2 regions of the Sinomonas atrocyanea genome follow, and region 1 is predicted to be linked to the other one. Evidence: predicted binding sites of a transcription regulator. Region 1 holds the regulator's gene; the other holds the start of a gene.
The links. Region 1 encodes HspR, which represses chaperone genes until heat shock. Its sites were predicted from a motif close to AAGTTGAGTCNNNNNGACTCAACTT; they were not measured.
Positions count from the first base shown of each region.

Region 2: a site for HspR is predicted at 3,664-3,688, ahead of SA2016_RS03150 (ATP-dependent Clp protease ATP-binding subunit). Genes of this name have one in related genera too.

Region 1 covers NZ_CP014518.1:3,625,226-3,640,549, forward strand. The annotation lists gene SA2016_RS16665 (Lrp/AsnC family transcriptional regulator) at 1-1,020, opposite strand, end outside; gene SA2016_RS16670 (M20 metallopeptidase family protein) at 1,111-2,334, shown strand; gene SA2016_RS16675 (MFS transporter) at 2,366-3,667, shown strand; gene trmB (tRNA (guanosine(46)-N7)-methyltransferase TrmB) at 3,747-4,610, shown strand; gene SA2016_RS16685 (anti-sigma factor family protein) at 4,639-5,355, opposite strand; gene SA2016_RS16690 (sigma-70 family RNA polymerase sigma factor) at 5,352-5,861, opposite strand; gene SA2016_RS21835 (hypothetical protein) at 6,018-6,185, shown strand; gene SA2016_RS16695 (alpha/beta hydrolase) at 6,242-7,540, opposite strand; gene SA2016_RS16700 (DMP19 family protein) at 7,590-8,513, opposite strand; gene SA2016_RS16705 (heat shock protein transcriptional repressor HspR) at 8,639-9,058, opposite strand; gene SA2016_RS16710 (DnaJ C-terminal domain-containing protein) at 9,062-10,042, opposite strand; gene SA2016_RS16715 (nucleotide exchange factor GrpE) at 10,198-10,869, opposite strand; gene dnaK (molecular chaperone DnaK) at 10,872-12,755, opposite strand; gene SA2016_RS16725 (fumarylacetoacetate hydrolase family protein) at 12,940-13,833, shown strand; gene SA2016_RS16730 (MFS transporter) at 13,814-15,220, opposite strand; gene SA2016_RS21545 (hypothetical protein) at 15,310-15,324, opposite strand, start outside.
Region 2 covers NZ_CP014518.1:654,052-669,375, reverse strand. The annotation lists gene SA2016_RS03170 (globin domain-containing protein) at 1-697, shown strand, start outside; gene SA2016_RS03165 (NAD(P)-dependent oxidoreductase) at 791-1,399, opposite strand; gene SA2016_RS03160 (winged helix-turn-helix transcriptional regulator) at 1,508-1,849, shown strand; gene poxB (ubiquinone-dependent pyruvate dehydrogenase) at 1,869-3,593, opposite strand; gene SA2016_RS03150 (ATP-dependent Clp protease ATP-binding subunit) at 3,749-6,427, shown strand; gene SA2016_RS03145 (PEP/pyruvate-binding domain-containing protein) at 6,591-9,041, opposite strand; gene SA2016_RS03140 (phosphoenolpyruvate carboxykinase (GTP)) at 9,182-11,005, opposite strand; tRNA gene SA2016_RS03135 (tRNA-Arg) at 11,300-11,376, shown strand; gene SA2016_RS03130 (dihydrolipoyl dehydrogenase family protein) at 11,818-13,233, shown strand; gene SA2016_RS03125 (aldo/keto reductase) at 13,289-14,134, opposite strand; gene SA2016_RS03120 (hypothetical protein) at 14,181-14,378, opposite strand; gene SA2016_RS03115 (helix-turn-helix transcriptional regulator) at 14,586-15,324, shown strand, end outside.

The sequences.
Region 1 (15,324 bases):
CCCCTCGGCGCGCCCGTCGGCACCGAGCAGGACGCCCATCCTCTTGGTCACGCGGAGGAGCACGAGGCTCTCGAGGAGTTCGATCCCGGGAACCTTCTCCTGCAGGGCGAGTTCCGCCGTCATGACGTCGGCGACGGAGCGGAGCCACATCGTCACGAGGAAGTTGGCCTGGCCGGTGATCGAGGCCGCGAGGCGCACCGAGCGCAGCGACCGGACGGCCGCCGCGGCGGCGGCGTGCTGCCCGGGCGGAACCCGCGCGTACCACGTGCACGTCACCGGGAAGCCGACGGCGTTCTGCGCGACGTCGCACCGGAACGCGATGAGGCCCGAGCCGAGGACGCGCGCGAGCTGGCGCTGCACGGTGGACGGGGTGCGCCCGAGCGCCTTGGCCATCTGGGCCGCCGTCGCCCGGCCGTCCCGCGCGAGGAGGGGCAGGAGGTCGCGGGCTGCCGGGGAGAGCGGCCCCTCGGCCGCCCCGCGCGCGGCGAGCTCTGCGAACGCCGCCGACTTCTTCGGGCCGAGCGCGGCGATCCGCCACGAGTGGCCGGCCTGGTGCAGCCTGCTCCCGAGCGAGGTCTGCACCCGCTCCACGCCGGGAATGGCGAGGATCGCCGGGGCGACGCGCTGGGCGTAGTCGGCCAGCGTCGCGGTGAAGACGGTGAGGACGCAGTCGTGGTGGCCGGCCGGCAGCTCCACCGTCTGGACCTCCGGGATCGCGTTGAGGGCTTCGGCGACGGCGGGGGTGCTGCCCGGAGCACAGTCGACGTCGACGAAGGCGAGGGTCATCTCCGTGGGGTCGCCGACTCCGTAGCAGGTGATCCACGCCAGGCCCTGGGACTCGATGCGCTCCCACCGCGCCGCCAGCGTGGCCGGGCGCACCCCCAGGATCCGGCCGGCGTCCTGCCACGTGACCCGGGGCGCGATCTGCAGGGCGTTGATGAGCTCGAGGTCGGCCTCCGAGAGCTGGTCCGTTGCCCGGAGCCCTGCATATTTCTGACTGTCTCGGGGAGAGTTCTGCATGATGCTGCCGAATCTAGCCCCCTGTGGCGCCCAGAGCGACACACTGGTCAGCATCGACCGCCACGTGGCGCACGTCACAGGAAAGGAACCATGGACCTCATCGCTGATGCCCGCAGCCTCCAGGACACGCTGACCGAGTGGCGGCATGCCCTCCACGAGGAGCCCGAGATCGGGCTCGACCTCCCGCGCACGCAGGAGAAGGTCCTCTCCGTGCTCGACGGCCTCGGCCTGGAGGTCTCGACCGGCACGGACACGACGTCGGTCACCGCCGTCCTGCGCGGCGGGCCGCACGAGTCCGCCCAGGCGGCTCCCACCGTGCTGCTGCGGGCGGACATGGACGCCCTTCCGGTCCAGGAGCGCACGGGCGCTGCCTTCACCTCGAGGATCGACGGCGCGATGCACGCGTGCGGCCACGACCTGCACACCTCGATGCTGCTCGGCGCGGCGACGCTGCTCGCCGATGCCCGCCACCGGCTCGCCGGGGACGTCGTCTTCATGTTCCAGCCCGGCGAGGAGGGCTTCGACGGGGCCGGGGTGATGCTCCGCGAGGGGGTGCTCGACGCCGCCGGCCGCCGCCCCGACGCCGCGTTCGGGATGCACGTCTTCTCCTCGATGGCCCCGCACGGGACGTTCGTCACCCGTCCGGGCGTCATGATGAGCGCCTCGGACGGCCTGTTCGTCCGGGTCCTGGGTGCGGGCGGCCACGGATCGGCCCCGCACTCGGCCAAGGACCCCGTGACGGTGGCCGCGGAGATGGTCCTCGCGCTCCAGACGATGGTCACCCGCCAGTTCGACATGTTCGATCCGACGGTCGTCACGGTCGGGCGGCTCGCGGCCGGGACCAAGCGCAACATCATCCCGGACACCGCCGAGTTCGACGCCACGATCCGCACCTTCTCAGACGCCCACCGCGAGCGCATGCAGACGGCCATCCCCCGCCTGCTGACCGGGATCGCCCACGCCCACGGCCTCGACGTCGAGGTCCGCTACGAGGCCGAGTACCCGCTCACCATCACGGACACCGCGGAAACCGAGTTCGCGGAGGCCGCCGTGGCCGAGCTCTTCGGCGGCGCGGCCGGCCGGCACGCCCGCCTCGCGCAGCCGCTGAGCGGGTCCGAGGACTTCTCGCGGGTCCTGGCCGAGATCCCCGGCACCTTCATCGGGCTCAGCGCCGTCCCCGCCGGCGTGGACCCGGGCACCGCCGCGTTCAACCACTCCCCGTACGCGACCTTCGACGACGCCGTCCTCGCCGACGGCGCCGCCCTCTACGCGCACCTCGCCTTCTCCAAGACCGCCCAGCTCGCTGGCCGCTGACCACCCCCCCCCCCCACCCGGAGGCCCATCCATGTCCACCAACGCCGCCGTCGCCGGACGCGTCCGCAAGGCACCCTCGACCCGGCAGACCCTCGTGAGCACGGGGGTCGGCAACGCCGTCGAATGGTTCGACTGGAACGTCTACGCGACCTTCGCGCCGTTCTTCTCGAAGCAGCTGTTCAACGGCGCAGATCCCACCTCCGCGATCCTGGCGACCCTCGCGGTCTTCGCTGTCGGCTTCCTCGCCCGGCCCTTCGGCGGGCTGGTGTTCGGCTGGATCGGGGACCGGATCGGCCGCCGGACCTCGATGACGCTCGCCGTGGCCCTCGCGGCCTTCGGCAGCCTGCTCATCGCCCTGGCCCCCACGTTCAGCTCGGTGGGCGTCCTCGCGTCCCTCGTGCTCCTCGTGGCCCGGCTCATCCAGGGCCTCGCCCACGGCGGCGAGCTGCCCTCGTCCCAGACCTACCTCTCTGAGGTGGCGCCGCGGGAGAAGCGCGGGCTCTGGTCCTCGCTCATCTACGTCTCCGGCACCATGGGCGTCCTGTTCGGCACCTTCCTCGGGGTGGTCCTCACGAGCGTGCTCAGCAAGGCCCAGATGGACTCCTTCGGCTGGCGCATCCCGTTCTTCCTCGGCGCCGTGCTCGGCCTGTACGGGCTCATCATGCGGGCCCGGATGCCCGAGACGGAGGCGTTCGAGGGCCTCACGGACGGGGCGAAGAAGCCGAAGCACCCGCTGTGGCGCTCCATCGTCGAGCACCGGAAGCAGGCCCTGCAGGTCATCGGCATGACCGTCGGGCTGACCATCATCTACTACGTGTGGGGCGTGGTGGCCCCGGCCTTCGCCATCTCGAGCCTGCACATCAACCCCACCCAGGCGCTCTGGGCGGGCGTGGGCGCCAACGTCGTCTTCCTCATCGCCCTGCCGCTGTGGGGCAGGGTCAGCGACCGGATCGGCCGCAAGAAGGTCCTGATCATCGGCGGCGCCGGGGTCGCGGTCCTGCACTTCCCGATGACCTGGCTCCTGCACGACGCCGCGTGGCAGCTGTTCGTCTCGATGTCCGTCATGCTCGTCTTCATCGCGTGCTCCGCGGCGATCGTCCCGGCGGCGTACGCGGAGATGTTCCCCGCGCACATCCGCACGGTCGGCGTCGGCGTGCCGTACTCGATCTGCGTCGCGCTGTTCGGCGGGACGGCGCCCTACCTCCAGCAGCTGTTCTCCGACGTGTTCCACCAGTCGTGGATGTTCAACGTCTACGCCGTGCTCATGGTCCTCGTCTCGATCCTGACCGTCCTCGGCCTGCCCGAGACGAAGGGCAAGGACCTGCGCCACTGACCCGGCTGCCACGGACGGCGCCCCGCCAGCGCAAGCCGGCGGGGCGCCGTCGTGCGTGCCCCGGTACCCTTGGAGGGCAATGAGCGAGCACCCCGAATCCCCCGCGACCACCCCCGGCAACCCCGTCACCCCGGGCAGCCGGGCCTCCTTCGGCACGTACCGCCGCCAGCCCCTCAGCTTCGTGCGGCGCGGCACGCGGCTCCAGGGGCGCCGGCAGGCCGCGTGGGACGAGCACGCGGACGCCTACGTGGTGGACGTCCCGCGGCACGTTGCGGACACCTCCGTGCACCCCGACTATGTCTTCGACGCCGCCGCGGAGTTCGGGCGGGTGGCGCCCCTCGTCGTGGAGATCGGCTCGGGCCTCGGAGAGGCGGTCGTCGCCGCGGCGGAGGCCTCGCCGGAGCGGAACTTCCTCGCCGTGGAGGTCTACCGGCCGGGCCTGGCGAACACGCTCCTGCGGATCGGCCAGCGCGGCCTCACGAACGTGCGCGTGGTCCAGGCCAACGCCCCCGAAGTGCTCGGCTCGATGCTGCCTGCCGGCTCGGTGGACGAGCTCTGGGTCTTCTTCCCGGACCCCTGGCACAAGACGCGCCACCACAAGCGGCGCATGGTGAAGGACACCTTCGCCGCGCTCGCCGCCCGCGTCCTCGCCCCCGGCGGCCTCTGGCGGCTCGCCACGGACTGGTCCGGGTACGCGCAGCAGATGCGGGACGTCGTGGCCGCCTCGCCGGACTTCCGCAACGCGCACGACGGCGAGCTGGCCGGCCCTGCGAGCCCGCTCACCGCGGCCTGGGCCTCCGGGGTGGACTGCGAGCCCACCGGGGAGGCGGACACCGTGGGCGGGTGGGCCCCGAGGTTCGAGGGGCGGACCCTGACGAGCTTCGAGAACAAGGCCCTCAAGGCCGGCCGCGTCATCTTCGACCTCACCGCCGTGAGGGTCTGAGCCCCCTCACGTCGGGCCGCCCAGCTGGTCAGCCCAGCGACGTCCTCGCCACGGTCTGCTGGGCGGCGTCCCGGATCTCCACCGCGCGGATGGCCGGGAGCTCGAAGGAGGTGGCGCCGGTCAGGACGGCCCGGCCCGAGTACCCGGTCGAGCTCCACGCGCCGGCCTGCTGCGCCGTGCCCCCGGCCGAGACGACCCAGACCGTGTAGGCCCCGCCGTTCGGCATGCCCCGGCAGGTGAGGTCGAGCTCGGTCCCCCAGGCCCTGGCCACGAGCGCGAGGTCGATGCGCGCGCCGTCGCCCGAAGCGAGCGTCACGGTGGTCGCCCCAGCCGTGGCCGAAGCGCTCGGCGGCGGCGGCGCCGCCTGCCCCGGGCGGGCGCCCAGCGTGGGGCCGAGTGCGATCCCGGCGGCGAAGAACCCCGCCGCCGCGGCCGCGAGGGAAGCGGTCCACGCCGCCGCACGCGCACGACGGCGCCGGGTCACCCGGGCGAGCAGCTCGCGCGATGCGGTGCCCGGCTCGGGTGCGCGGCCGGCGTCGTCCGCGATCTGCGCGGCGCGCTCCGACGGCACCGCGTCCAGGAGCGCCGGCAGCGTCTCGAGCCCGGCGAGCTCGGCGCGGCACTGGGCGCACTGGGCGAGGTGGTCCTCGACGGCCTGCCGCTCCTGCCCGCTGAGGGCGCCGAGCACGTAGGCGCCGAGGTCCATCCGCTGCTCGTGGCCCTGCCGGAACTCTCCTGTGGTCATCGGTCCACCCCCATCTCGTCGAGCGCGGCGCGGAGGGCCCGGAGCGCGTAGAAGCAGCGGGACTTCACCGTGCCCGCCGGCACGCCGAGCTCCACGGCCGCCTCGGCGACCGTGAGCCGCCGGTAGTGGACCGCGACGAGCGCCTGGCGGTGCTCCGGGGTGAGCCGGGCGAGCGCCTCCTCCATGACCACGCGGTCCAGGAGCTCGTCGATGCGCTCGGCGTCCACGGCCACGGCGAAGCGGTCGCCGGCCTCGTCCACCGACGCCACCGTGCGCGGACGGCGCGAGGCGAGGCGGTGCTGGTCGACGATGAGGTTCCGCACGGTGCGGTAGAGGTAGGGGCGCAGGCCCTGGGTCCCGGGCGGGGCGTGCCGCCAGACCCTGATGATCGCCTCCTGCACGATGTCCTCCGCCTTCTCGCGGTCCACGGCGCCACGGGCGAAGCGGCGCAGGGCGGCGCCGTGCTCGCGGTACAGCGCCGCGACCGCTTCCTCGTCCATGGGCATGGGGACCTCCTTGCCCCTACACACGTCCTCCACGCCGCCGCGGTTCACGTACGGCGCGCCCCCGATCATTCTGCGGCGCTGCGCCCGGACAGCGGCACCTCTGGAAGAGCCTCCCGGCCGCGGGTAGTGTGGGGAGCCCGAGGTGGAGGAGGAACCATGTCAGACTTCCGCACCTACACGGAAGAGGAGAAGCACAGTTTCGTCGCGCCGTCGTGCGAGCTCTGCGGGCAGCACCGGCACATCGTGTGGCAGCAGGACGGGGACAAGTGGGTCCCCCGGGACAAGGGCTGCTCCAACGAGGCCTGTCCGCAGTACAACGGCTGACGGCCTGCGCGGCCACCCGCACGCGCGCCCCTGACGGGCGGCGCTGGGCGGGTGGCCTACTTCTGTCCGCCCAGGCCGAGGACCGGGAAGAGGACCTCGAAGGCTTCGCGGAACCCGCCTCCGATCGCTCCGTGGACGTGGCCCGCGCCGGGGACGGTGCGGAAGGACGCGGCCATGCCGGCCGCCTTGGCCGCCTGCTCGGCCCGCCGGACCCCGGGCGTGAACGTGGGATCGCCCGAGCCGACCGTGAAGACCGCCGTGATGTGCGAGTACGCGCCGCGGTGCCGGGCGAGGATGGCGGCGGGCTTGGCGGCGTCGAAGGCCTTCACGTCGCCGTGGAAGACGTCGGTGATGACGGCCTGCGGCGACTCGGCGCCGGGGTACTCCTCCCCCGACGCAGAGAACATGGCCCCGAACAGCGCGGGCCGTTCGGCAGCGAGCTTGAAGGCGCACGCCCCGCCGTTCGAGTACCCGCCGATCGCGGTGTGGGCCGCGTCCCCGAGGACGTTGAAGGTGCGCCTGGCCCAGGGGATGACGTCGTCCAGGATGTAGCTCTCCGCCGGGCCGTAGGTTGTCGAGTCGGCGCAGGCCGGATCGCCCTTGGTGCCGATCTGGTCCGCGACGACCACGATCGGCGCCAGGCCCCGGTGGGTGGCGGCGAAGGCGTCGAGCACGTTGGCGACGGCGCCGGGGTCCGGGGTGCCCGGGTCGCCCATCATCAGGATGACGAGCGGCAGCCGGACCGGGTGGGCGGTCAGGGCCGCGGGCGGGAGGTAGACGCCGGCGCGGCGCGCGGGGAAGCCGTTCGAGGGGATCTGCACGGTACCCCGGCGTCCCACGGCGGGCATTCCGGCGGGCGGGGTCCATCCTGACAGGAGCTTTCCCGCCGAGGCGCCCCTGGCGGGCCCGACGTCCTTGGCCAGCGCGCCGAGGTCGATCGGCGCGCCGGTCGACACCCCGACGAGGGCTCCCAGCGTCCGGTCGTAGCCGAAGTAGGCGTTGATGGCAGTCCCGCCGGAGACGGCGACGACGAGGACGCCCGCCGCAGCCAGTGCCCTGCGCCAGGCCGGCCGGTCCCACAGGCAGGCCAGGGCGACTCCGCCCGCCGCGCAGGTCGCCATGAGAAGGCGGCCGACGTCCTCCGGGAGGTAGAGGCCGAGGAAGTCCGCGGCATCCCACACGATATAAAACGTGAGCCCCACGAGGGTCCCGGCCGCCGCGGCGAGGAGGAGCCGCTGGGCCCGCCAGCGGTCCGACCGGGCCGCGATGAGCACCACGAGGACCGCGACGCCGGCGGCGACCACGCCGCCCACGAAGGCCCCGTCGAGGATGTCGAGGCTGTAGAGCCAGTCCATGCCGCCTCCCGGCCCACGTCAGGGCGTACGGCCGGCGCCGGCCGGCGGCTCAGGGGGCCGTCTGCGCTGCGCGTCCGTCCTCGGGGCCGCCCCGCCGGGAGGCCTCGACCGCACCATACCCATCGGCATCATCATCGGCCGTCCAGTCGTCCTCGTCCAGCTCCACGAACTCGACGGTGGCGAGGACCGTCCCGTCCTCGGCGTCGACCATCGCGGCCTCGTCGCCCTCCTCCACCATCACGTACTCCCCCAGGTCGGTGGTGAAGCGCCACGCGAGGGCCTCGGCACCGCGGTGCACGTAGGCCGCGTCGGCGGCCGTGACGGCCACGAGCTCGTGGCCGGCGGCGTCGCACAGCTCGCGGATCACGAGCTCGTGGTCGGGCATGTCGCCCAGCCCGCTCCGGTCCTCTGCAGCCCGGCGCTCCTCGAGGTCGTCGATGAGCCCCACGCGGCGCGCGATCTCGTCCTCGATGCCGTCCTCGTCGAGGGCGAGCAGGCCCTCCTGGCCCCTGAGCCAGGCAGCGTTGAGCGCCAGGAGGTCTTCCTGCTCGAGGAGTGCCTCGAACCTGTCGTCGAGGGCCTCGGCCCGGGCCACGGCGACGGAGCCGTCCGCGTCCCCCTCGAGGTACGCCTCGGTGTCCTCCACGGTCAGGGCCGCGACCGCGGCAGCGAGCTCATCGAAGAGGGCCAGGTGCCCGGCCGCGCCCATCTCGCGCAGGCCCTCGCGGACGAGGCGGTCGACCTGCGCCCGCTCGTGCGCCGCGAGGGCGTACTGTGCGAAGCCGCCGTCGAGCATCTGCGCGAGGTAGAAGTCCACGTAGTAGCTGCGCAGCGCGTTCGGGGCGATCTCGCGCTCGTCGAGCAGTTCCTCGTACATGGCGTTGACGATGTCGATGTTGGCGTCCACGACGGCTTCGTCGCCGGCCGTGAGGGCCTCGGCCGGGAGGACGACGGGATGCTGGGCGGTGCTCATGCGGGGCTCCTCGCTCGTGCGGTCACTCACGCATCGAACGTACGACGCCGCCGGCACCGCGCGCGGGGCACCCCGGCCGCCGCCCGGTGAACGTTGGGCGAACCTTGGGGGTCCCGTGCCGGCCGTCAGCGCTGCGGGCGCCAGACCACGAGGGCCTGGGACCGCGGTTCGGGCCGCTGCCCGCGCGCGAGGCTCACGACGTCCCCGGCGATTCCGGCGGCGAACACGCGCCGGGCCTCGCTGGCGCGCTGCGTGTTGGCGAGCTCGGCCTGGAGCTCGGTCACGCGCGCACGCAGGGCCGCGACCTGGTTCTCGAGCTCGAGGATGCGGCGGATCCCCTCGAGGGACACGCCGTCCTTCGAGAGCCGCTGCACCTCCCGCAGCATCTCGACGTCGCGCTGGGAGTAGCGGCGCTGGCGGCCGCCCTGGCGGGACGGCGAGACGATCCCCAGACGGTCGTACTGGCGCAGCGTCTGGGGGTGCATCTCGGCCAGCTCTGCCGCCACGGAGATCACGAAGATCGGAGCGTACGGGTCGATGGCCATGGCCTAGAGCCTCGCTTTCTCCGCAAGGTGTGCGCGCGGGTCCGACTGGCCGTTCTTGGAGACGGCCTCCGCGAAGGTGCGGATGGCCTGCTCGGCCTCCTTCGAGAGGTTCTTGGGGACGACGACGTCGACGGTGACGAGGAGGTCGCCCGAGCCCTTGGAGGTCTTCACGCCGCGGCCCTTCACCCGCAGCGTCCGGCCGGAGCTCGTCCCGGCCGGGACCTTCATCTTCACGCTCGGGCCGTCCGCGGTGGGGACCTCGATCTGGGCGCCGAGGGCGGCCTCGTCGAACGTCACGGGCACGTGGATGCGGAGGTTGTCGCCCTCGCGCGTGAAGAAGTCGTGCGGTCGGACGTGGACGGTGACCATGAGGTCGCCCGGCCCGGCCGATCCGGGGCCGCCCTTGCCGCGGACGCGGACCTTCTGCCCGTCCCGGATGCCCGCGGGGATGCGGACCTCGATGACCTCGCCGTCGCGCTCGCGCAGGCCCACCGTGGTGCCGCGGATGGACCCGGCGAAGGAGATCGTGGTGCTGGCCTGGCGGTCCGCACCGCGCTGGGGCGGGGGCTGGAAGCCCGCGCCGCCGAATCCGCCGCCGCCGAAGAGGTCGGCGAACTCGGGCGGGAGGTTGCCGGTGTTGAACCCGCGCGAGTGGCGGCCGGGGCCGCCGCCGAACAGCCCGCCGAAGAGGTCCTCGAAGCCGGCCGCGCCGGCCCCGCCGCCGGGGCCGCCCGCGGAGAAGCGCGCGCCCCCCATGGCGCGGATCGCGTCGTACTGCTGGCGCTGCTCGGGGTCGGACAGGACGGAGTTGGCCTCCGTGATGTCCTTGAACTTCTTCTCGGCCTCGGCGTCACCCGGGTTCTGGTCCGGGTGGTACTTGCGGGCGAGCTTGCGGTAGGCCTTCTTGATGTCGGCCTCGGAGGCGTCCTTGGACACGCCCAGAATGGCGTAGAAGTCCTTCTCCACCCAGTCCTGACTGGCCACGAACGCTCCTTAGATCAACTGCTGCTTCAAGTGTGCACGGTTTCGGGTACAGATCTCGTCACGGATATGCCGTTTCGGGTACGCGGGCGAGGGCGCCCGCGTACCCGAAACGCCCAGAGGGCGACGAGATGCGTACCCGAAACGGGAGGGGTGGGTCAGCCCTGCGGCGTCGCCACGATCACCTGGGCCGCGCGCAGCACGCGCGCCGAGGTCCGGTAGCCCGTGCGGAGCACCTGCTGGACCGTGTCCACCTCGATGCCCTCCCCCGGCTGCTGGATGAGGGCCTCGTGGATGTTCGGGTCGAACTCGACGCCCGCCTGGTCGATCCGCTCCAGCCCCTGGCCGGCGACGATCGACTCGAGCTTGCCGGCGATCGAGGCGAACGGGCCGCCCTCCAGGTCGCCGTGGGCCCGGGCCGCGTCGATGTCGTCCAGTACCGGCAGCAGCGAGCTCAGCACACCCAACGTGGCGACCTCCCCCGCGACCGCGCGGTCGCGGTCGACCCGGCGGCGGTAGTTCACGTACTCCGCCTGGAGGCGCAGCAGGTCGTTGCGCAGCTCGGCCACCACGGCCGCCTGCCCCTCCTGCTCGCCGGCCTCGGCCTCATTGAGGATCTGCTCGGCCTGGGCCAGCGCGTCCCCCGAGTCGTGGGCCTCGTCCACGGGCTGCATCTCCTCGTGGCCGTCGTGCGGGGCGGCCTCGGAGGCCTCCGCGCCCTCCGGGTGCCGGGCCTGGCCGGTGACCGGGTCCACCTTGCGGTTGTCCCGGATCACCGGCTCGGGGCGCTCGGACCCGTGCTCGTTCTCGTTTCCGTGGTGAGGGGCCATGGTTACTTCTTCTCGTCCTCGTCAACGATCTCGGCGTCGACGATGTCCTCGTCGGCGTTCGCCGACGCGCCGGCGTGGGCACCCGCGTCGTGCGTCCCGGCCTGCGCGCCGTCGCCCGCGGCGGCACCCGCCTGCGACTGGGCGTAGATCGCCTCGCCGAGCTTGGTCTGGGACTGCTGGAGCTTCTCGAACGCGGCCTTCACCTCGTCGTCGTTGTCCGTGCCCTCGAGCGCCTTCTTGAGGGCGTCGACGTCGGCCTGCACCTCGGCGCGGACCTCCTCGGGCAGCTTGTCCTTGTTGTCGGCGATGAGCTTGTCCACAGAGTAGGCGAGCTGCTCGGCGGAGTTGCGGCGGTCTGCGGCCTCGCGGCGCTGCTTGTCCTCGGCGGCGTGGGCCTCGGCCTCGGCGACCATGCGGTCGATGTCGTCCTTGGACAGCGCGGTGCCGCCCGTGATCGTCATCGACTGCTCCTTGCCGGTGCCCTTGTCCTTCGCGGAGACGTGCACGATGCCGTTGGCGTCGATGTCGAAGGTGACCTCGATCTGCGGGATGCCGCGCGGGGCCGGCGCGATGCCGGTCAGCTCGAAGGTGCCGAGCGGCTTGTTGTCGCGGGTGAACTCGCGCTCGCCCTGGAACACCTGGATCGACACCGAGGGCTGGTTGTCGTCAGCGGTCGTGAAGGTCTCGGAGCGCTTGGTCGGGATGGCCGTGTTGCGCTCGATGAGCTTGGTCATCACGCCGCCCTTGGTCTCGATGCCGAGGGAGAGCGGGGTGACGTCGATGAGGAGGACGTCCTTGCGCTCGCCCTTGAGGACACCGGCCTGGAGCGCGGCGCCGACGGCCACGACCTCGTCCGGGTTCACGCCCTTGTTCGGCTCCTTGCCGCCGGTGAGCTCCTTGACGAGCTCGGACACGGCCGGCATGCGGGTCGAGCCGCCGACGAGGACCACGTGGTCGATGTCCGCGACCTTGATGCCGGCCTCGGAGATGACGTCGTGGAACGGCTTCTTGGTGCGCTCGAGCAGGTCCTTGGTGAGGTCCTGGAACTTGGCGCGCGAGAGGGACTCGTCGAGGTGCACCGGGCCGTCGGGGGTGACGGAGAGGTACTGGAGGGAGATGTTGGTGCTCGTCGAGGACGAGAGCTCCTTCTTGGCCTGCTCGGCGGCCTCGCGGAGGCGCTGGAGGGCGATCTTGTCCTTGGACAGGTCGATGCCCTTGACCTTGAGCTGGCCGAGGAGGTACTCGACGACGCGCTGGTCCCAGTCGTCGCCGCCGAGGCGGTTGTCGCCGGCGGTCGCGCGGACCTGGATGGTCGAGAAGCCGTCCTCGTCCTTGCCGACCTCGAGGAGGGAGACGTCGAAGGTGCCGCCGCCGAGGTCGAAGACGAGGATGAGCTCGTCCTCCTTGCCCTTGTCGAGGCCGTAGGCGAGCGCGGCCGCGGTGGGCTCGTTGATGATGCGCAGGACGTTCATGCCCGCGATCTCGCCGGCCTCCTTGGTGGCCTGGCGCTCGGCGTCGTTGAAGTACGCCGGGACCGTGATCACGGCATCGGTGACCTTCTCGCCCAGGTACGACTCGGCGTCGTTCTTGAGCTTCATGAGGATGCGCGCGGAGATCTCCTGCGGCGTGTACTTCTTGTCATCGATGTTGACCGTCCAGTCGGTGCCCATGTGGCGCTTGACGGACGCGATGGTGCGCTCGATGTTGTTCACCGCCTGGCGCTTCGCGATCTCGCCGACCAGCACCTCGCCGGTCTTGGAGAAGGCGACGACCGACGGCGTGGTGCGGCCGCCCTCGGCATTCGCGATGACGGTCGGCTCGCCGCCCTCCAGGACGGAGACGACGGAGTTGGTGGTGCCCAGGTCGATGCCGACTGCACGGGACATAGGTTCCTCCTGCTGGTTTCTGGTCTGGACCAAGTTGAGCGGTCTGCACTCAACTCTACGCAGCCCGAGCTGGATGTCAAATGAAGTTGAGTGAGGTCGACTCAAGTTCATCACCTGACCGGTCCGGGCGGAGGGCGCTAGGCTTCCTTTCATCGGAATGAAGTTTCCACATGATGGAGGAAGAATGAAGTTCCTGAGACTCGGCGACGCCGGCACGGAGCAGCCCGCCGTCCTCGCGGCCGGCACCGACGGCACCGACGGCACCGAGCGGGCCTACAGCCTGCTCCCGCTCACCCGGGACATCGACGGAGCCTTCCTCGCGCACGACGGCGCAGCCCGGGTCCGCGCGGCCCTCGCCGCCGGGGAACTCCCGGCCCTCGACCCGGCCGGCCTGAGGATCGGTCCGCCGGTGGCGCGCCCGCGGTCCGTGATCGCGATCGGCCTGAACTATGCCGACCACGCGGCCGAGGCCGGCGCCGACGTCCCGACCGTCCCGGTCGTCTTCCTCAAGCCCACGAGCACCATCGCGGGCCCCTTCGACCCGGCCCCCTACCCGGCCGCGGCCGGGAAGTACGACTGGGAGGCGGAGCTTGCCATCGTGGTGGGCCGCGACGCCCACCTGCTGCCCACCGTGGCGGCCGCCGCGGAGTGCATCGCCGGCTACGCCTGCGCCAACGACCTCTCCGAGCGGGACTGGCAGATGGGCGCGGCCGGGCAGTGGACCAAGGGCAAGTCCTCCCCCGGCTCCACCCCGCTCGGCCCCTGGCTCGTCCCGGCCGACGAGACCGATCCGGCGGACCTGCGCGTGCGCAGCTGGGTCAACGGCGAGCCGCGCCAGGACTCCCGGACCGCGGACCTCGTCTTCTCCCCGGCCGAGCTCGTCCACCACGTGAGCCAGTACATGCTGCTCGAGGCCGGCGACGTGATCCTCACCGGGACCCCGGCCGGCGTGGCCCTCTCCGGCCGCTTCCCCTACCTCGCCCCCGGCGACACGGTCGAGGTCGAGGTCGAGGGCCTCGGGCGCCAGCGCTGCGTGCTCACCGCCGAGCACGTCGGGGTCACCTCCGGCGCCCGCTGACCTCGGTCCCCGCGTGCCGCGGCAGCAGCGCGCTGTCCGCGACCGAGGCGAGCATGAGCACCGCGATCGCGGCGAAGGCGAACCGGTAGGGCAGGGCCGCGGCGTGCCCGGCCGCCTCAGGCAGCCACGCCGCCCCTGCCCGGATGAGGAGGGCGCCGACGGCGACCCCGAGGGCCGCGGCCAGCTGGACGAGGGTGTTGGCGATCGCGTTCGCGCTCGGCAGCTGCTCGGCCGAGACGTCGGCGTACTGGACGTTCATGTAGGCGGAGAAGCCGATGGAGCGGAACGCCCCCGAGGCCACGAGCAGGAGCGCGATCAGTGCCTCGGAGGTCTCGGGGGCGAGCAGCGCGCACGCGGCGAACGTCGCCGCGGACGCCGCCGCGGCGGTCACGAGCACCGGTTTGAACCCGAAGCGGCGGATGAGCGGCGTCGTCGCCGGCTTGACGCCGATGTTGCCCACGAACACGGCCGCCACCAGCAGCCCCGAATGCACCGGGTCCCAGCCGAAGCCGTCCTGGAAGAGCAGCGGCAGCAGGAACGGCACGGCCTGGATGGTGAGGCGGTAGACGAAGCCTCCCGTCTGGGTCGCACGGAACGTTCGCACGCGCAGCACCGAGAAGTCGAAGAGCGGCCGGGGCGCGCGGCGCATCCAGGCCACGGCGGCGGCCAGGCCGGCGAGTCCCAGCGCGAGGGTGGCCGCCGCCCAGCCGGCCGGGCGGCCCTCGCTGAGGAGCTCGAGGCCCACCACTACGGCCGCGACCCCGAGGGTCGTGAGCCCGAGCCCCGGCCAGTCGAGCCGGCGGCCGGCATCAGCGCCGCCCGCGGGCACGAGCCGCAGCGCGGCCACGAGCGCGGCGGCGCCCAGAGGGAGGTTGACCAGGAAGATCCAGTGCCAGGAGAGGTACTGGGTGAGCGCCCCGCCCACGAGCGGGGCGAGGACTGGGGCGAGCAGGCCGGGCCAGACGAGGAACGCCGTGGCCTTCAGGAGCTCGCCCTTGGGCGTGCCGCGCAGCACCACGAGCGAGCCGACCGGGACCATCATCGCCCCGCCGAAGCCCTGCACGGCCCGGAAGGCCGTGAGCGCCGCGAGGCCGGGACTCAGCGCGCACGCGAGCGAGGCGAGGGTGAAGACCAGGATCGCCGAGGTGAAGACGGGACGCGGCCCGAAGCGCTCGGCGAGCCAGGAGCTGAACGGGATGCCCATCGCGACGGCGACGAGGTAGGCGGTCATGGCCACATTGACGTCGGCCGGTGGCACCCCGAAGTCGGCGCCGATAGCCGGCAGGGCCGTCGCCAGGGCCGTGCCGTCGAGGAACTCCATGAAGTACGTCGCGGCGACGAGCAGCGCGAGACGGGGGTTCCAGGCAGCCGGGGCGGGTGAGGTCACCGGCTCAGGGTAGCGAGGGCGCGGCGCGCGCGGGAGGAGGGTCTCGCCAGGCGGGCCGGCACGCGGAGGCGGCCGGCCGGCGTCGCGCGTCAGTAGGCGGGGTA
Region 2 (15,324 bases), 1.4 Mb from region 1:
CGCGGACGACACCCCCGCCACCCCGGGCCAGCCCGGCCAGTTCGTCTCGGTGCGCATCCCGGTCGCGGACGGACTCCTCCAGGCGCGCCAGTACACGCTCTCCGCCGACGCCGAGTCGACCGAGCGCCGCGTCATCACCACCAAGTTCAACGACGGCGGCGAGGTCTCGCCGGTCATGCACGAGAAGATCCAGGTGGGCGACGTCGTCGAGCTCTCCAACCCGTACGGCGACGTGACCCTGGACGACGGCGACGGTCCCCTCATCCTCGCGACGGCCGGCATCGGCTGCACCCCGGCCGCCTCGATCCTGCGCGCCCTGGCCACGCACGGCTCGGGCCGCGAGGTCCTCGCCCTCCACGCCGACCGCAGCCTCGACACCTGGGCCCTCTCCGACCAGATGCTCCAGGACGTCGAGAGGATCGACGGGGCGCGCCTGGCGGTCTGGCTCGAGCAGGCCCAGCCCGAGCTGACCGCGGTCGGCGCGACGGCCGGTGGCGGGTCCGCGCGCCTCGACACGCACGAGGGCTTCATGAACCTCGCCGAGATCGACCTGCCCGAGGACGCCAGCGTGTACCTGTGCGGCCCGCTGCCATTCATGCAGAAGGTCCGCTCGCAGGCGATCGCCAAGGGCATCCCCGCCACGAAGATCCACTACGAGGTCTTCGGCCCCGACCTCTGGCTCGCCTCGGCGAACTGACCCCGAGGAGGGCCCTCAGACGGCGTCGAGCCGCCACCCTGCGCTCTGGAAGGCATCAGGGTGGCGGCTCGACGCGCGCGCGCAGGCGGGACGTCAGTTGGAGGCGGTGAAGAACGTCCCGCGGAACTGCGGCTGCTCGAGCTCGTCCAGCGCCGCGACGGCGAAGTCCTGCGACGAGATGGACTCGCCCGCGGCCGGCACCCCGACCGCGGTGACGTACCTGCCGGTGCGCTCGCCCGGCGCGATGACCGCCGCGGGCGCCTGGACGGTGAGGTCTGCGCCGGCGTCGCGCAGGGCCTCGTAGGCGGCGAACGCCGCGTCCGACTCGCCCTTGTACTCGGCCGGGAAGCCCGGGGTGTCCTTGATGCGGGTGCCGTCCGGCGTCGCGAGGCCGCCGAAGCCGCCCACCAGGTAGAGCCGGGTGTCGGTCGGGACCGCCGCGATCGCGCGGTGCGCCTCGACGTAGGGCTCGCGCGGGCCGCCGGTGCGGTCCGGCGCCGTCGCCAGCACCACGGCGTCGTTCGCCGCAGCGATCTCGCGGAAGGCCTCCGTGTCAGCCAGTTCGGCGGCGCGCACGACGGCGGCCCCCTCCACCGGGACACCCTTGCGGCTGATGGCGGTCACCTCGTGGCCGCGGCGCACGGCCTCGGCGACGATCTGGCTGCCCACCATTCCGGTGGCTCCGTAGACGGCGATCTTCATGAGGGCTCCTCGGTGCTCGATGTCGTGAACGGAGTCAACAGTATCTATTTGATACCAGCTACTTCAAAGTTCTATAGTTACCTTGTGGAAACTATCCCCTTCGACGTCATGGATCCCGACTGCCCCTCCCGGGTGGTCCTCCAACGGATCGGGGACAAGTGGACGCCGCTCGTGTTCCAGTCGCTCAAAGACGGTCCGCGGCGGTTCTCCGAGGTGCGGGCCGATATCGGCGGCGTGACGCCGAAGGTGCTCACGCAGACCCTCCGCACCCTCGAGCGGGACGGCCTCGTCTCGCGTGCCGTCTTCGCCGAGGTCCCCGTGCGCGTCGAGTACACGCTCACACCCTTGGGGCGCAGCCTGCTGGCGCCGCTCGAGGCGGTGCGCGCGTGGGCCGAGAGCCACGCCGCCACGATCCTGGAGGCCCGCGAGGCCTTCGACACGGCGGGCTGACCCCCGGGCACGCCGGCTCCTAGAAGACCCGCCGCCAGTTGGCCTTCGCGAGGTCGAGCACCTCGTCCCCCCGGCCGGAGAGCACGGTCCTGAGGGCGTACAGCGTGAAGCCGCCAGCCTGCTGCGCGGTGATGGTCGGCGGCATCGCGAGCTCCTCGCGCATGGTCGCCACGTCCACGAGCGCGGGCCCGTCGTGGGCGAGGGCCTCCGCGAGCCCCGCCTCGAGCTCGGAGGAGTCGTTGACCCGTACCCCCTTGATGCCCATCGCCTCGGCGACCGCCGCGAAGTTCGGGTTGTCCAGGCCCGTGCCGAAGTTCACGAACCCCACGGACTTCATCTCGAGCTCGATGAAGTTCAGCGACGCGTTGTTGAACACCACGAGCTTCACCGGCAGCCGGTTCTGCTGAAGCGTCAGGAGTTCGCCCAGGAGCATCGAGAGCCCGCCGTCGCCCGCGAGCGCGACGACCTGCCTGCCCGGGAACGCCGCCTGGGCGCCCATCGCGTGCGGCAGGGCGTTCGCCATGGAGCCGTGCGTGAACGAGCCGACCAGCCGGCGTCGGCCGTTCATCGTCAGGTAGCGGGCCGCCCAGATCACCGGGGTGCCCACATCGGCGGTGAAGACGGCGTCCTCGGCCGCGAGCCGGTCGAGGGTCCGGGTGACGAACTGCGGGTGCAGCGGCTGCCCCTTCTTGGTCGGGGTCGCGAGGTCGTCGAGCTTGGAGCGGGCCTTCGCGTAGTGCTTGAGCGAGGACTCGAGGTGCGTGCGGCGCTTCTTGCGCGGCACGAGGGGAAGCAGCGCCGCCGCGGTGTCGCGCACGTCCCCGACGAGGCCGAGGTCCAGGGGCACGCGCCGGCCGAGCTGCTCGCCGCGCAGGTCGACCTGGATGATCTTGGCCTTGGACGGGAAGAACTGCTGGTACGGGAAGTCCGTGCCGAGCATGAGGAGGGCGTCGCAGTCCTCCATGGCCCGGTAGCCCGAGGAGAAGCCCAGCAGGCCCGTCATGCCGACATCGAAGGGGTTGTCGTACTCGATGAACTCCTTGCCGCGCATTGAGTGGACGATCGGCGCGGCGAGCGCGTCCGCGAGCGCCACGACCTCGTCGTGGGCCCCCTCGACGCCGGCACCAGCGAGGATCGTGACCTTGCCGGCGGCGTTGAGGATCCCGGCCGCTTCGCGGAGCTCGGCGTCGTTGGGCACCACCCGGGGCCGGGCCCGGCGCACCACCGTGACCCGGTCCGAGTTCGTGGAGGTCAGACCCACGTCGCCGGACAGGACCACCACCGCGACGCCGCGCTTCTCGACCGCGGTGCGCATGGCGATCTCGAGGATGCGCGGCATCTGCGCGGCGTCGGTGACCTGCTCGGCGTAGACGCTGCACTCGCGGAAGACCTCCTGCGGGTGCGTCTCCTGGAAGTAGTTCGAGCCGATCTCGGTGCTCGGGATGTGGGCGGCGATCGCGAGCACGGGCACCCGGGAACGGTTGGCGTCGTAGAGGCCGTTGATGAGGTGCAGGTTGCCGGGGCCCGCGGACCCTGCGCAGACGGCGATCTCCCCCGTGAGCGCGGCCTCGGCCGCCGCGGCGAACGCCCCGGCCTCCTCGTGCCGCACGTGGACCCACTCGATGCTCGGAGTGGCCCGGAGCGCATCGGTGAAGCCGTTGAGCGAGTCGCCCGGGAGGCCGTAGACACGGCGGACGCCGTTGGCTGCGAGGGTCTCGACGATGTTCTGCGCGATGGTCGTCATGGTCCTCAACCTAGCGGCGTGGCGCAGATCGCGGATACCCCTCGGGAATATCTCGTTGGCCACAGCGTTGAACTTGAGCGTAAGTCACTCAACTTCTACCGTTGTAGCCCGACCGACTCCAACGCCACGACACGATCTCCCTCGGAGGACAACTGATGCCACTCTTCTTCGGCCCCGCCGCCGGCAATGGCTCCTTCGACGAGTTCCTCGCCCGCTACCTGCAGGGCCAGGGCGCTCGCCGGCCTGGACGCCCCATCGACACGACGAGGCTCGTGAGCCGCGGGACCCAGACGGTCCTCAACGCCGCCGGCCGCTACGCCCAGGAGCACGGCCACCGCGAAGTGGACGCCCTGCACCTGCTGCGCGCCCTGACCGAGACGGAGCAGGTCGGTGCGATGATCGCGCATGCCGGGGCAGACCCGGCCGAGATCGCTGCCTCCGCCGAGGATCGGCTGCCGGGCGCGGTGGGCGGCGAGCGGGACGAGGCCGACGGCATGCCCTCGCTCACCACGAGCGCCCAGCACGCCTTCCTCGACGCCTACAAGGTGGCCCGCTCTGTCGGCTCGACCTACATCGATCCCGAGCACCTCTTCCTCGCGCTCGTGCTCAACTCCGATGCAGCCTCGGGCCAGATCCTCGCCGCCGCCGGGGTCACCCCGCGGTCGCTGCAGGATGGCGAGTCCTCGCCTGCCGCCGAGGATTCCGCGGACGACGCCGGCCGCTCGCCGCGCGCGGCCAAGCGCCCCCTGCGGGCCACGGCAGCCCAGAAGGGCCGGCGCGCGAAGGGCTCGATGCTCGAGCAGTTCGGCACGGACCTCACGGCCCTCGCCCGCGAGGGCCGGCTGGACCCGGTGATCGGCCGCGCCGACGAGATCGAGCAGGCCATCGAGATCCTGGCGCGCCGGACCAAGAACAACCCCGTGCTCATCGGCGAGGCCGGCGTGGGCAAGACCGCGATCGTCGAGGGCCTGGCCCAGGCCGTCGCGGCCGGGGACGTCCCGGCGCAGATCGCCGGCACCACGGTCATCTCCCTCGACCTGCCCGCGATGCTCGCCGGCACCCGCTACCGCGGCGACTTCGAGGAGCGCCTGACCAAGACCATGGACGAGATCGCCGAGGACGGGAACATCATCGCGTTCGTCGACGAGATCCACACCGTGGTCGGTGCCGGGGGCGGCGGCGAGGGCGGCATGGACGCCGGGAACATCCTCAAGCCCCGGCTGGCCCGCGGCGAGCTGCACCTCGTGGGCGCCACGACCCTCGACGAGTACCGCAAGATCGAGAAGGACCCCGCCCTCGAGCGGCGGTTCCAGCCCGTCACGGTCGGCGAGCCGAGCGTGGAGGACGCCGTCGCGATCCTCGAGGGGCTCAAGGACCGCTACGAGGAGCACCACGGCGTCACCTACGCCCAGGACGCGATCCGCGCCGCGGTCGAGCTCTCACACCGCTACATCACGGACCGGTACCTGCCGGACAAGGCGATCGACCTCATCGACCAGGCCGGCGCCCGGCTGAGCCTGGCCCGCGGCCCGCGCGTGGACCTCGAGGCCCTCGGGGCCCGGGTCGCCGAGCTGACCGAGCAGAAGGAGGCCGCCATCGCGCGTGAGGCCTACGAGGAGGCCTCCCGGCTCCGGGACGAGATCGACGCCATCACGGCGACCATCGAGGCGGAGGCCACGGGCGCTCCCCGTCCTGCCGCAGCCCCCGCCGAGGGCGACGCCGCGGCCGCAGGCCAGCCTGACGCCGTCGTGCGCGAAGCGGACATCGCCGCGGTGGTGGCCCGCGCCACCGGCATCCCCGCCGCGCGCCTCACCGAGGGCGAGCGGGAGCGGCTCGCGCGCCTCGAGGACGAGCTCCACGAGCGCGTGATCGGGCAGGAGGACGCGGTCTCCGTGATCGCCAGGTCCGTGCGGCGCAACCGCACCGGGCTCGGCGACGCCAACCGGCCGGTGGGCAGCTTCCTGTTCCTCGGCCCGACCGGCGTGGGCAAGACCGAGCTCGCGAAGACGCTCGCGGCCTCGCTGTTCGGCGACGAGTCCGCGATGGTCCGCTTCGACATGAGCGAGTTCGGCGCGCGCCACACGGTCTCGCGGCTCGTCGGCGCCCCTCCGGGGTACGTCGGCTACTCCGAGGCCGGCCAGCTGACCGAGCGCGTGCGCCGGCACCCGTACTCGGTGGTGCTCCTGGACGAGGTCGAGAAGGCCCACCCCGACGTGTTCAACCTGCTCCTGCAGGTGCTCGACGACGGGCGGCTCACCGACGGCCAGGGCCACACCGTGGACTTCCGCAACACGGTGGTGATCATGACCAGCAACCTCGGCTCGGAGTTCCTCGCGACCCGCGGCGCGGCGCTGGGCTTCGCGGCCGGCGGCGCCGAGGGCGGGCCCTCCGAGACCGAGCTGCGGGCCCGGATCATGGGCCGGCTGCGCGAGACGATGCGGCCCGAGTTCCTCAACCGCATCGACGAGATCGTGCTGTTCCGCAAGCTCACCCGCGAGCAGCTCCACGAGATCGTGCGGCTGCAGCTGCGGGGCACCGAGGCCCGCCTCGCGGCGCAGGGCATCGCCCTGGCCGTGGACGAGGACGCGGTGGACTGGATCGCCGACCGCGGCTACGAGCCCGAGTTCGGCGCCCGCCCGCTGCGCCGCGTGATCCAGCGCGAGCTCGAGGACCGGGTCGCCGACCTGCTCGTCACCGGGGTGGTCGCCGAGGGCGGCCGGGTCACGGTGGGCGTCTCGGTTCCGGAGGGCGCGGACGCGCACGACGACGCCGTGCTGGCCGACAGCGTTCTGGCCGTCCGCGCCGACGTCCCCGAGGCGGCCGCCGCCGCCTGATTCTGGGAGTCACCTCCTGAAGGTCACCTCCTGAAGGTCACCTCCTGTGGGTGCGCCGCTCTGAAGGTCACCTCCTGTGGGTGCGCCGCTCTGAAGGTCACCTCCTGAAGGTCATTGTCCTGACTTTGACCCACAGGAGGTGACCTTCAGACGTGTCTGGGGGTCAGGCGGGATCGACGCGGCCGCGGCTCCCGTCCACCCTGACCCGCTGCCCGTCCCGCAGCACGGAGGTGCCGTCGCCGGTCGCCATGACCGCCGGCACCCCGTATTCCCGCGCGACGATCGCCGCATGGGACCCCAGGCCGCCGGTGTCCACGACCACCGCGGCGGCCCGGGCGAACAGCGGCGTCCACGACGGGTTCGTGTTGGGGCACACCAGCACCTCCCCCGCCCGCAGCGACGCGAAGCCCTCGGGCCCGGACACGACCCGCACCGGCCCCTCCGCGACGCCGCCGCTCGCGGGCGTCCCGGTGAGCAGTGCGCCGCCGCCGTCCGCGCCGGTGCGGACGCGGGCGAACAGCCCCGGGTCGAGCATCGGGACGCCCGCGTACTCACGCCTGAGCCGGCCCCTGCGGGCGGCGAGGCCGCGCACCCGGGCGGCCTCGCCGTCGTCCATCACCACCGGGTCAGCGAGGGCGGCCAGCTCGTCGAAGCGGAGGTCGAACACGTCCTCGGGGGCAGCCAGCGCGCCGACCTCCGCGAGGCGGCGGCCCAGCTCTAGGAACGTGTGGCGCAGCGGCGGCAGCACCCGGCAGGCCTGGAAGTGCGTGTCCTCGCGGAACGCGAGCCCGCGGCGGCAGGCCGCGACCACCGCGCGGGCAGCCGCCGCCGCGCGCCGCGGGCGCAGGAGCGGGTGTGCGAGGAGCTCTGCGAGGGCCTCGGCGGACCGGTCCGGCCGTGGGCCGCCGGGCGGTGCCGCCGCGAGGGACATCAGGATGGCGGCGACCGGGGTGGGATCGTCGCGCCACGTGGGCGCGGTCGCCAGGAGCACGCTGACGGACTCGCGGTGGCCATACTCGGTGAGGAACGCCTCCAGCTCCGCCGCGAAGCCCGCGAACTCGGGGCGCTCCCGCACGGCGCGCAGGAACCCGGGCGGGTCGAGCGCGGCCGCCGCGCTGGCCAGCTCGGGATCGGTGCGGACGACGCCGGCAAGCACCTCGAGCGCGTCGTTGCCGTCCCGCGTTCGGGTCCGCTCGCCCGCCACGAGCGGCGACGCGAGCCGGCCGAGCCCGACCGCGGCGAGCAGGAGCCGCAGCGGGGCGAAGGGGACGAACGCCGAGGGCAGGTACCGCACCCGGATCCTGGCAACCGGCTCGAGCGCGGCGTTGCAGCGGTCCACCCGCCGCACGAGGTCCGGCCAGGGCAGCCCAGCGGGGTCCTCGGCCTCGAGGGCGGCGATGGCGGCATCGAACTCGGCCATCAGCGGGTCGGCGGTCCAGCGGCGCACGTCGTAGCGGCGCATCCGCCGGGCCACGGACAGCGGCGCCCCGACCATGAGCAGGCTCGGCCTGGGCCGCGGCGGGACGAGCTGGAGGGGAACGCCGTCGCGCTCGTGGATCACCTGGTCGAGGGGCGGGAAGCGGACCCCGACGCTGCCGGCCATGAGGTGCAGCATCGGCAGCACGCCGCGGGCGAGCCACCCCGTGACGTCCAAGGGGTGCGGGCGGACCGCGAACATCTCGAGGAAGAACGGCCCCACCGTGCGCTGGATCCGGCCGAGTTCCGGCGGCGCCAGCGGAAGGGCCGTCACGGGACGGGCCTGGACGAGGCTGATACGTCCGTCCGCGAGCGCCCACTCGATGTCCTGCGGCGCCTCCTCCCCCGCCAGTCCGCTGAAATGCCGTTCGGCCCGGACCGCGAGCGCGGCCAGCTGCGACGCGGCGGTGTCGGAGAGGACGCGGGGCGCGCCCTCGGATCGCGGCACCACGGAGCGGACGGCGCCGTCGCGCCCGAGGACGAGCCGCTCGGGCGTGACCTCGCCCGAGACGACGGCCTCCCCGAGCCCCGGAGCCGCGTCGACGACCAGCTCGTCGCGGCGGCCCGTGAGCGGGTTGGCCGTGAACAGCACCCCCGCCGCCTCCGCGGGGACCATCCGCTGGATCACGACGGCGATCGCGACCTCGTGCGGGTCGATCCCCTGGCGCCTCCGGTAGTCGACCGCACGGTCGGTCCAGAGGGAGGCCCAGCAGCGGCGCACGGCGTCGAGCACGGCATCGGTGCCGTGGACGTCCAAGAAGGTGTCCTGCTGCCCGGCGAACGCGGCGCCGGGCAGGTCCTCGGCGGTCGCACTGGACCGGACCGCCACGCGCATCCCGTCGGGGCCGAGGTCCGCCAGGGCCGCGGCGATCTCGTGCCGCGCCGCGGGGGCCAGGGGCGTGCTGGTCAGGAGGTCCCTTGCGCGGGCGGGGTCTTCCGCGGCCGCCTCGGGGTCGAGTCCGGCGGCTGCGGCGTGGGCGCGGTACGCCGCCGTCGTCACAACGAAGCCGGGCGGGACCGGGAGCCCGGCGGCCATCAGCTCCCCGAGGTTCGCGCCCTTGCCGCCCACGGCGGGCAGGTCGCCCGCACCCACTGCGGCGAGCGGGAGGACACGAGGTGGGGTGGCGCCGTCGTCCATCACCCCACGCTACCGCCGCCCGCCTCGAATCTGGAGGTCAGAAGGTGCCCCCAGAAAGGGGCGGGAGGGCCGCCCCGTGTGCGGCGGGGCAGCCCTCCCAGAAGACCGGCGCCGTCTAAACCGCCGGGGTCATGGCCGTCTCAGGCGAGACGGGACTTGAGGGACTCGAGCTCGGCCGTGATGCTCTTCGGCAGCGAGCCGCCGAACCGCTCGAACCACTCGGTGAGGCCGGGAAGCTCGTTGAGCCACTCCTCGCGGTCGAAGCGGACCGCATCCTCGACCTCGGCCTCGGTCATGTCGAGGCCGGTGAGGTCCAGGCTCGACGGCGTGGGCACGTGGCCGATCGGGGTCTCAACAGCGTCCGCGGTGCCCTCAATGCGCTCGATGGCCCACTTGAGGACACGGCTGTTGTCGCCGAACCCGGGCCACGCGAAGCCGCCGTCCCTCGTGCGGCGGAACCAGTTCACGAGGAAGATCTTGGGCAGCTTCTCGGGGTTGGCCTTCGCGGAGACCCGCACCCAGTGGGCGAGGTAGTCGCCCGCGTCGTAGCCGATGAAGGGCAGCATCGCCATCGGGTCGCGGCGCACGACGCCGACGGCGCCGGCGGCGGCCGCCGTGGTCTCCGAGGAGAGCGTGGCGCCGTAGAAGATGCCCTGGGCCCAGCTGCGGGACTGCGTCACGAGCGGGACGGTCGTCTTGCGGCGGCCGCCGAACAGGATCGCGTTGACCTCGACGCCGTCCGGCGCGAAGTACTCCGGGGCCAGCATGTCGATCTGGTCGATCGGGGTGCAGAACCGGGAGTTCGGGTGCGCGGCCGGCCGGTCGGCGTCCGGGGTCCAGTCGTTGCCCTGCCAGTCCGTGAGGTGGCGGGGGACCTCCTCGGTCATGCCCTCCCACCACACGCCGCCGTCGTCGGTGAGGGCCACGTTGGTGAAGATGCTGTTGCCCTTGGCGATGGCGCGCATCGCGTTCGGGTTGGTACCCCAGCCGGTGCCGGGCGCGACGCCGAACAGGCCCGCCTCGGGGTTGACCGCGCGGAGCTCGCCTTCCTTGCCGAAGCGCATCCAGGTGATGTCGTCGCCGAGCGTCTCGACCTTCCAGCCCTCGATCGTCGGGTCGAGGAGCGCGAGGTTGGTCTTGCCGCACGCCGACGGGAACGCGGCGGCGACGTTGTAGACCTTGTTCTCGGGGCTCGTGAGCTTGAGGATGAGCATGTGCTCGGCGAGCCAACCCTCGTCGCGCGCCATGACGGAGGCGATGCGCAGGGCATAGCACTTCTTGCCGAGCAGGGCGTTGCCGCCGTAGCCCGAACCGTAGGACCAGATGGAGCGCTCCTCCGGGAAGTGCACGATCCACTTCTCCGGGTTGCACGGCCATGGCACGTCCTCCTGGCCCTCCTCGAGCGGGGCGCCGACGGAGTGGAGCGCGGGCACGAAGAACGCCCGGGTCTGCTCGATCTTCTTCAGCACGTCGGTGCCGATGCGCGCCATGATGCGCATCGAGGCCACGACGTAGGCGGAGTCGGTGATCTCGACGCCGAACTTGGGATCCTCGGCGTCGAGGTGGCCCATGACGAACGGGATCACGTACATGGTGCGGCCGCGCATGGAGCCCTCGAAGAGGCCCGTGAGCTTCTCCTTCATGGCGTCCGGGTCCATCCAGTTGTTGGTGAAGCCGGCGTCGCGCTCGTTGCGCGAGCAGATGAAGGTCTGCTCCTCGACGCGGGCCACGTCCGCGGGGTCGGAGAAGGCCGCGAAGGAGTTGGGGAACAGCTCGGGGTTCAGGCGTGTGAGGGTTCCAGCGGCGACGAGCTCGTCGGTCAGCTGCCGGTACTCCGCCTCGGAGCCGTCGACCCAGTGGATGTGGTCGGGCCTCGTCAGTTCGGCGATGTCCTCGACCCAGGAGAGCAGGGGCTCGTACGTGGTGGGGGCTTCCGCGAGCAGCGGCAGACGAGTTTCGCCCATGTCGGTCTCCTTCGGTGGGGTCGGCGTGTCCTTCCCATGCTAGGGAAGGTGGTCTGTACCACCCGGGGCGAAAGTCCCTGATTTGAGAGCGCGGATGCCGAAATTGCCGTGTTTCCGGGGTCGAAGAGCGACATCTATCCTATTTAAGTGATCAAGGTCACGTAGACCGGTCTAGAATTTGTGGCGCTGTGTGGCGGTGGTGACCGCCACACTGGGGCAATTTGGAGTTGGCACGCTGTTCGCGTACAGTTATTCGAGGCCGAACGGGGCGGGAACAAACCGAACGGCACGCAAGCGCCCATAGCTCAGCTGGATAGAGCGTCTGTCTACGGAACAGAAGGCCGGGGGTTCGAATCCCTCTGGGCGCACCATCTGAAGGACCCGGTCACCGCGCCCGGGTCCTTCTTGCGTTTCGGGTACACATCTCGCCGCCCTTTTCCCCTTTCGGGTACGCATCTCGCCGCCCTTTTCCCGTTTCGGGTACGCGTGGCGCCGCCCCTGGCCAGGGCTCGACACCCGCTGTGCCGGTTCAAGCAGCTCCGACGCTGTGGCCTCGTTCCGGTTCCCGCGGGTCGGCTTCTGGAAGTCAGCTTATGCGGGTCACCGCCCGCCTCCCGTCTGAAGGTCACCTCCTGAGTGTCAATGTCTGGACAATGACGCCCAGGACCTGACCTATAGAAGGTGACCCTCAGGACCTGACCTTCAGAAGGTGACCCTCAGAACGTGACCTTCAGGAGCTGACCTTCAGACGGGGGGGCGAGGGGGGCGGCGGAGGGGGTGGCCGCGGCGGGGCGGTCCCGTAGCATGCTGGGGTGGACACTGAGTACGACGTCATTGTGATCGGCGGCGGCGCGGCCGGCGAGAACGCCGCGGACCGCGCCGTCAAGGGGGGCCTGACGGCGGCCATCGTGGAGCGCAGCCTCCTCGGCGGCGCCTGCTCCTACTGGGCCTGCGAGCCGTCCAAGGCGCTCCTGCGTCCCGGCACCGCCCTGAGCGCGGCCCGCCGCGTCCCGGGCGCCCGCGAGGCGGTCACGGGCAGCCTCGACCTCCGGGCGGTGCTCGCACACCGCGACGAGGCCTCGAGCAACTGGGACGACTCCTCGCAGGTGGAATGGGCCGAGGGCGCGGGCATCGCCCTCATCCGCGGCACCGCCCGCCTCACGGGCGCCAAGCGGCTGTGGGTGACCGGCGACGACGGCGACCACTTCGCGCTCACGGCGCGCCACGCCGTCGTGCTCGCGACCGGTTCGGTGCCCTCCCTCCCGAAGATCCCCGGGCTGGCTGGCATCCACCCCTGGACCACCCCGGATGCGACGAGCGCGCAGGAGGTCCCCGAGAGCCTCGCGGTGATCGGCGCGGGCGTGGCGGGCGCCGAGCTCGCGCAGGCCTTCGCGCGGCTCGGCTCGAAGGTCACCGTCCTGGCCCGCGGCACGTTCCTGAGCGCGTTCCCCGAGGACGCGCGCCGGCTCGTGGCCGAGGGGCTGCGCGCCGACGGCGTGGAGATCCTCGAGGGCGTCAGCCCCGAGCGTGCCGACCTGACGGACGACGGCGCCGCCCGCCTCACGCTCCCGGGTGGCCGCGAGCTCGTGGCCGAGCGGGTCCTCGTTGCCGCTGGGCGCCGGGCCGCGCTGGACGGACTCGGGCTGCCCGCGTTCGGGATCGAGCCGCCGTCGCTCAAGGTCGACGAGTCCGGCCGCGTCCAGGGGCTCTCCTGGCTGTACGCGGTGGGCGACTGCTCCGGCGGCCCCAAGCTCACCCACCAGGGCAAGTACCAGGCCCGCATCACGGGCGACGCGATCGTGGCCCGCGCCCGGGGCGAGCTCGGCGGCGCCGCCCCGGCCCCGTGGAGCCGCTGGGCCCGTACCGCGGACGTCCTCGCGGTGCCGCACGTGGTGTTCACCGATCCGGAGGTCGCCTCGGTCGGCCTGACTGAGGAGGACGCCTGGGAGGCGGGCATCCGCGTGCGCCCCGTGGAGCTGCCCATCTCGGTGGCCGGCGCATGGCAGCACGCCGAGGACTACGAGGGCTGGGCCCAATTCCTCGTCGACGAGGACACGCGCACGCTCGTGGGCGCGTGCTTCGCCGGCCCGGACGTGGCCGAGCTCCTGCACGCGGCCACCATCGCCATCGCCGGCGAGGTCCCGCTCGAGCGGCTCTGGCACGCCACCCCCGCCTTCCCGACGGTCAGCGAGGTCTGGCTGCGGTTCCTCGAGGCCTACGGCCTCTGACCTTGGGGCCCCACAGGGCCCCAGGGTGCCTTCCGCCGGAGCGGGAGGGCGGCAGTCAGAACTGGCTGTGGGCCGCGGTGGCGGGGTCTCCGCCGATGCGCTCGCCCGTCTCGAGGGCGGTGATCGCCTCGACCTCGGCGGGGCTGAGCGCCAGCGCGGCGGCGGCGAGGTTCTCGGCCATCCGCTCCCGCGTCGCGGTCTTCGGGATCACGATCGTGCCCTGGGCGAGGTGCCACGCGAGCACCGCCTGCGCCGGGGTGGCCCCGTGCGCGGCCGCCGCGTCCCGCACCGCGTCCGCGTCGAGGTCCGCCCCCTGGCCCAGCGGGCTGTAGGCCTCGACGGCGATGCCCTTGGCGCGGCACAGGTCCGCGAGCGCACGCTGCTGGAAGGTGGGGTGGAGCTCGATCTGGTTCAGCGCCGGGGTCACGGTGGCGGTCGCGAGGAGCGTGTCGAGGTGGTCCGGAAGGAAGTTCGAGACGCCGATCGCCCGCACATGCCCCTCGGCGTAGGCCTCCTCGAGCTGGCCCCACGCCGCGGTGTACAGCCCCTGCGACGGGACCGGCCAGTGGATCAGATAGAGGTCCAGGTAGTCGAGCCCGAGGGCCGAGCGGCTGTCGTCGAAGGCCTCGCGGGCCCTGCCCTGGTCCCCGTTGCGCAGCTTCGTGGTGATGAACAGCTCCTCGCGCGGGATCCCGGCGGCCGCGATGGCTGCGCCGACCCCGGCCTCGTTGCGGTAGGCGGCGGCGGTGTCGATGTGCCGGTACCCGGCCTCGAGCGCCTCCTCGACCACGCGCTGGGTCTCGTCCGGAGGGACCTGGAAGACGCCGAAGCCGAGCTGCGGGATCTCGACGCCGTTGTTCAGCGCCACGGTGGGAACGGAGCTCTGCTGTGCGGGGGACATGGGGTCTCCTCCTTCTCTGGGTGGGTGGTGGGGCTGGCGCTCGCTGCTACGGGGTCCACGCCCCCGGCTCGACAGCCCAGGCAAGCCGGTGGAGCGCTGTGGCAAGCCGGGCCCGGACGGCGGCCGTCCGGCGGGTGATGCCCCCGCGGTCGTCCACGACCGGCGAGTCCGGCAGGGCGCTGAGGGCCGTGTGGTGGCGGAGGGGGATGACGAGGGCATAGGCGATCGACGCCGAGTGGTCCATGGTCCTTCTTCTGGCGAGAGCTGGGAGGCGTCGGCCCGCCCGCGCGGGGCCGGCCTCCGCCCCCGTGCGGTACCCCTTCACGCTAGGCGGCCCGGCGCGGCCTTGTCATCGCGTGACCCGTGCCCTGCGCTTCCTAGGAGTGGCAGGCCTACCCTCAGCCGGGAATAGCCGTGGAACCGGGGCGGCCTCCCGGCCAGAATGGACCCCATGGGTCAGAGTGCGGAATTCGGTCGGTTCCTCAGGGCAATGCGTGGGCGGCTCTCGCCCGAGGAGGCAGGGCTCCCGACGGCGGGCGCGCGGCGCGTGCCCGGCCTGCGCCGGGAGGAGATCGCGCTCATGGCGGGAGTCAGCACCGACTACTACACCCGGCTCGAGCAGGGGCGCAACATCCACCCCTCCCGCTCGGTCCTGGACGCGGTGGCACGCGCCCTGCGCCTCGACGAGGGCGAGCGGGCGCACATGATCGACCTGCTCGAGCACTGCGCCCTCTCCCAGCGGACCCCGGTCCCGCAGGAGACCGTGCGCCCCGCGCTCCGGCAGCTCCTGGCCTCCGTGGGGACCGTGCCGGCGCTCGTGCTGGGGCGCCGCACGGATGTCCTCGCCGGAAACCGGCTGGCCTTCCTGCTCCTGGCCGACTTCCCCGCCATGCCGGTGGGCGAACGCAACCTCACCCGCTGGATGATCCTGGACCCCGCGGCACGCGAGCTCTTCACGGACTGGCACGCGGTCGCGGCCGAGGCGGCGGGCGCCCTGCGGGTGGACATCGGCCGGCACCCCAACGACCCCCAGGCCAACCAGCTCGTCGGCGACCTCGCCGTGCACAGCGAGGAGTTCCGGCAGTGGTGGGCGGGCCACCGGGTCGTCACCACGCACGCGGGGACGCTCCGCCTGCGCCATCCGGTGGTGGGCGACCTCGAGCTGTCCTTCGAGGACCTCGCCCCGCGGC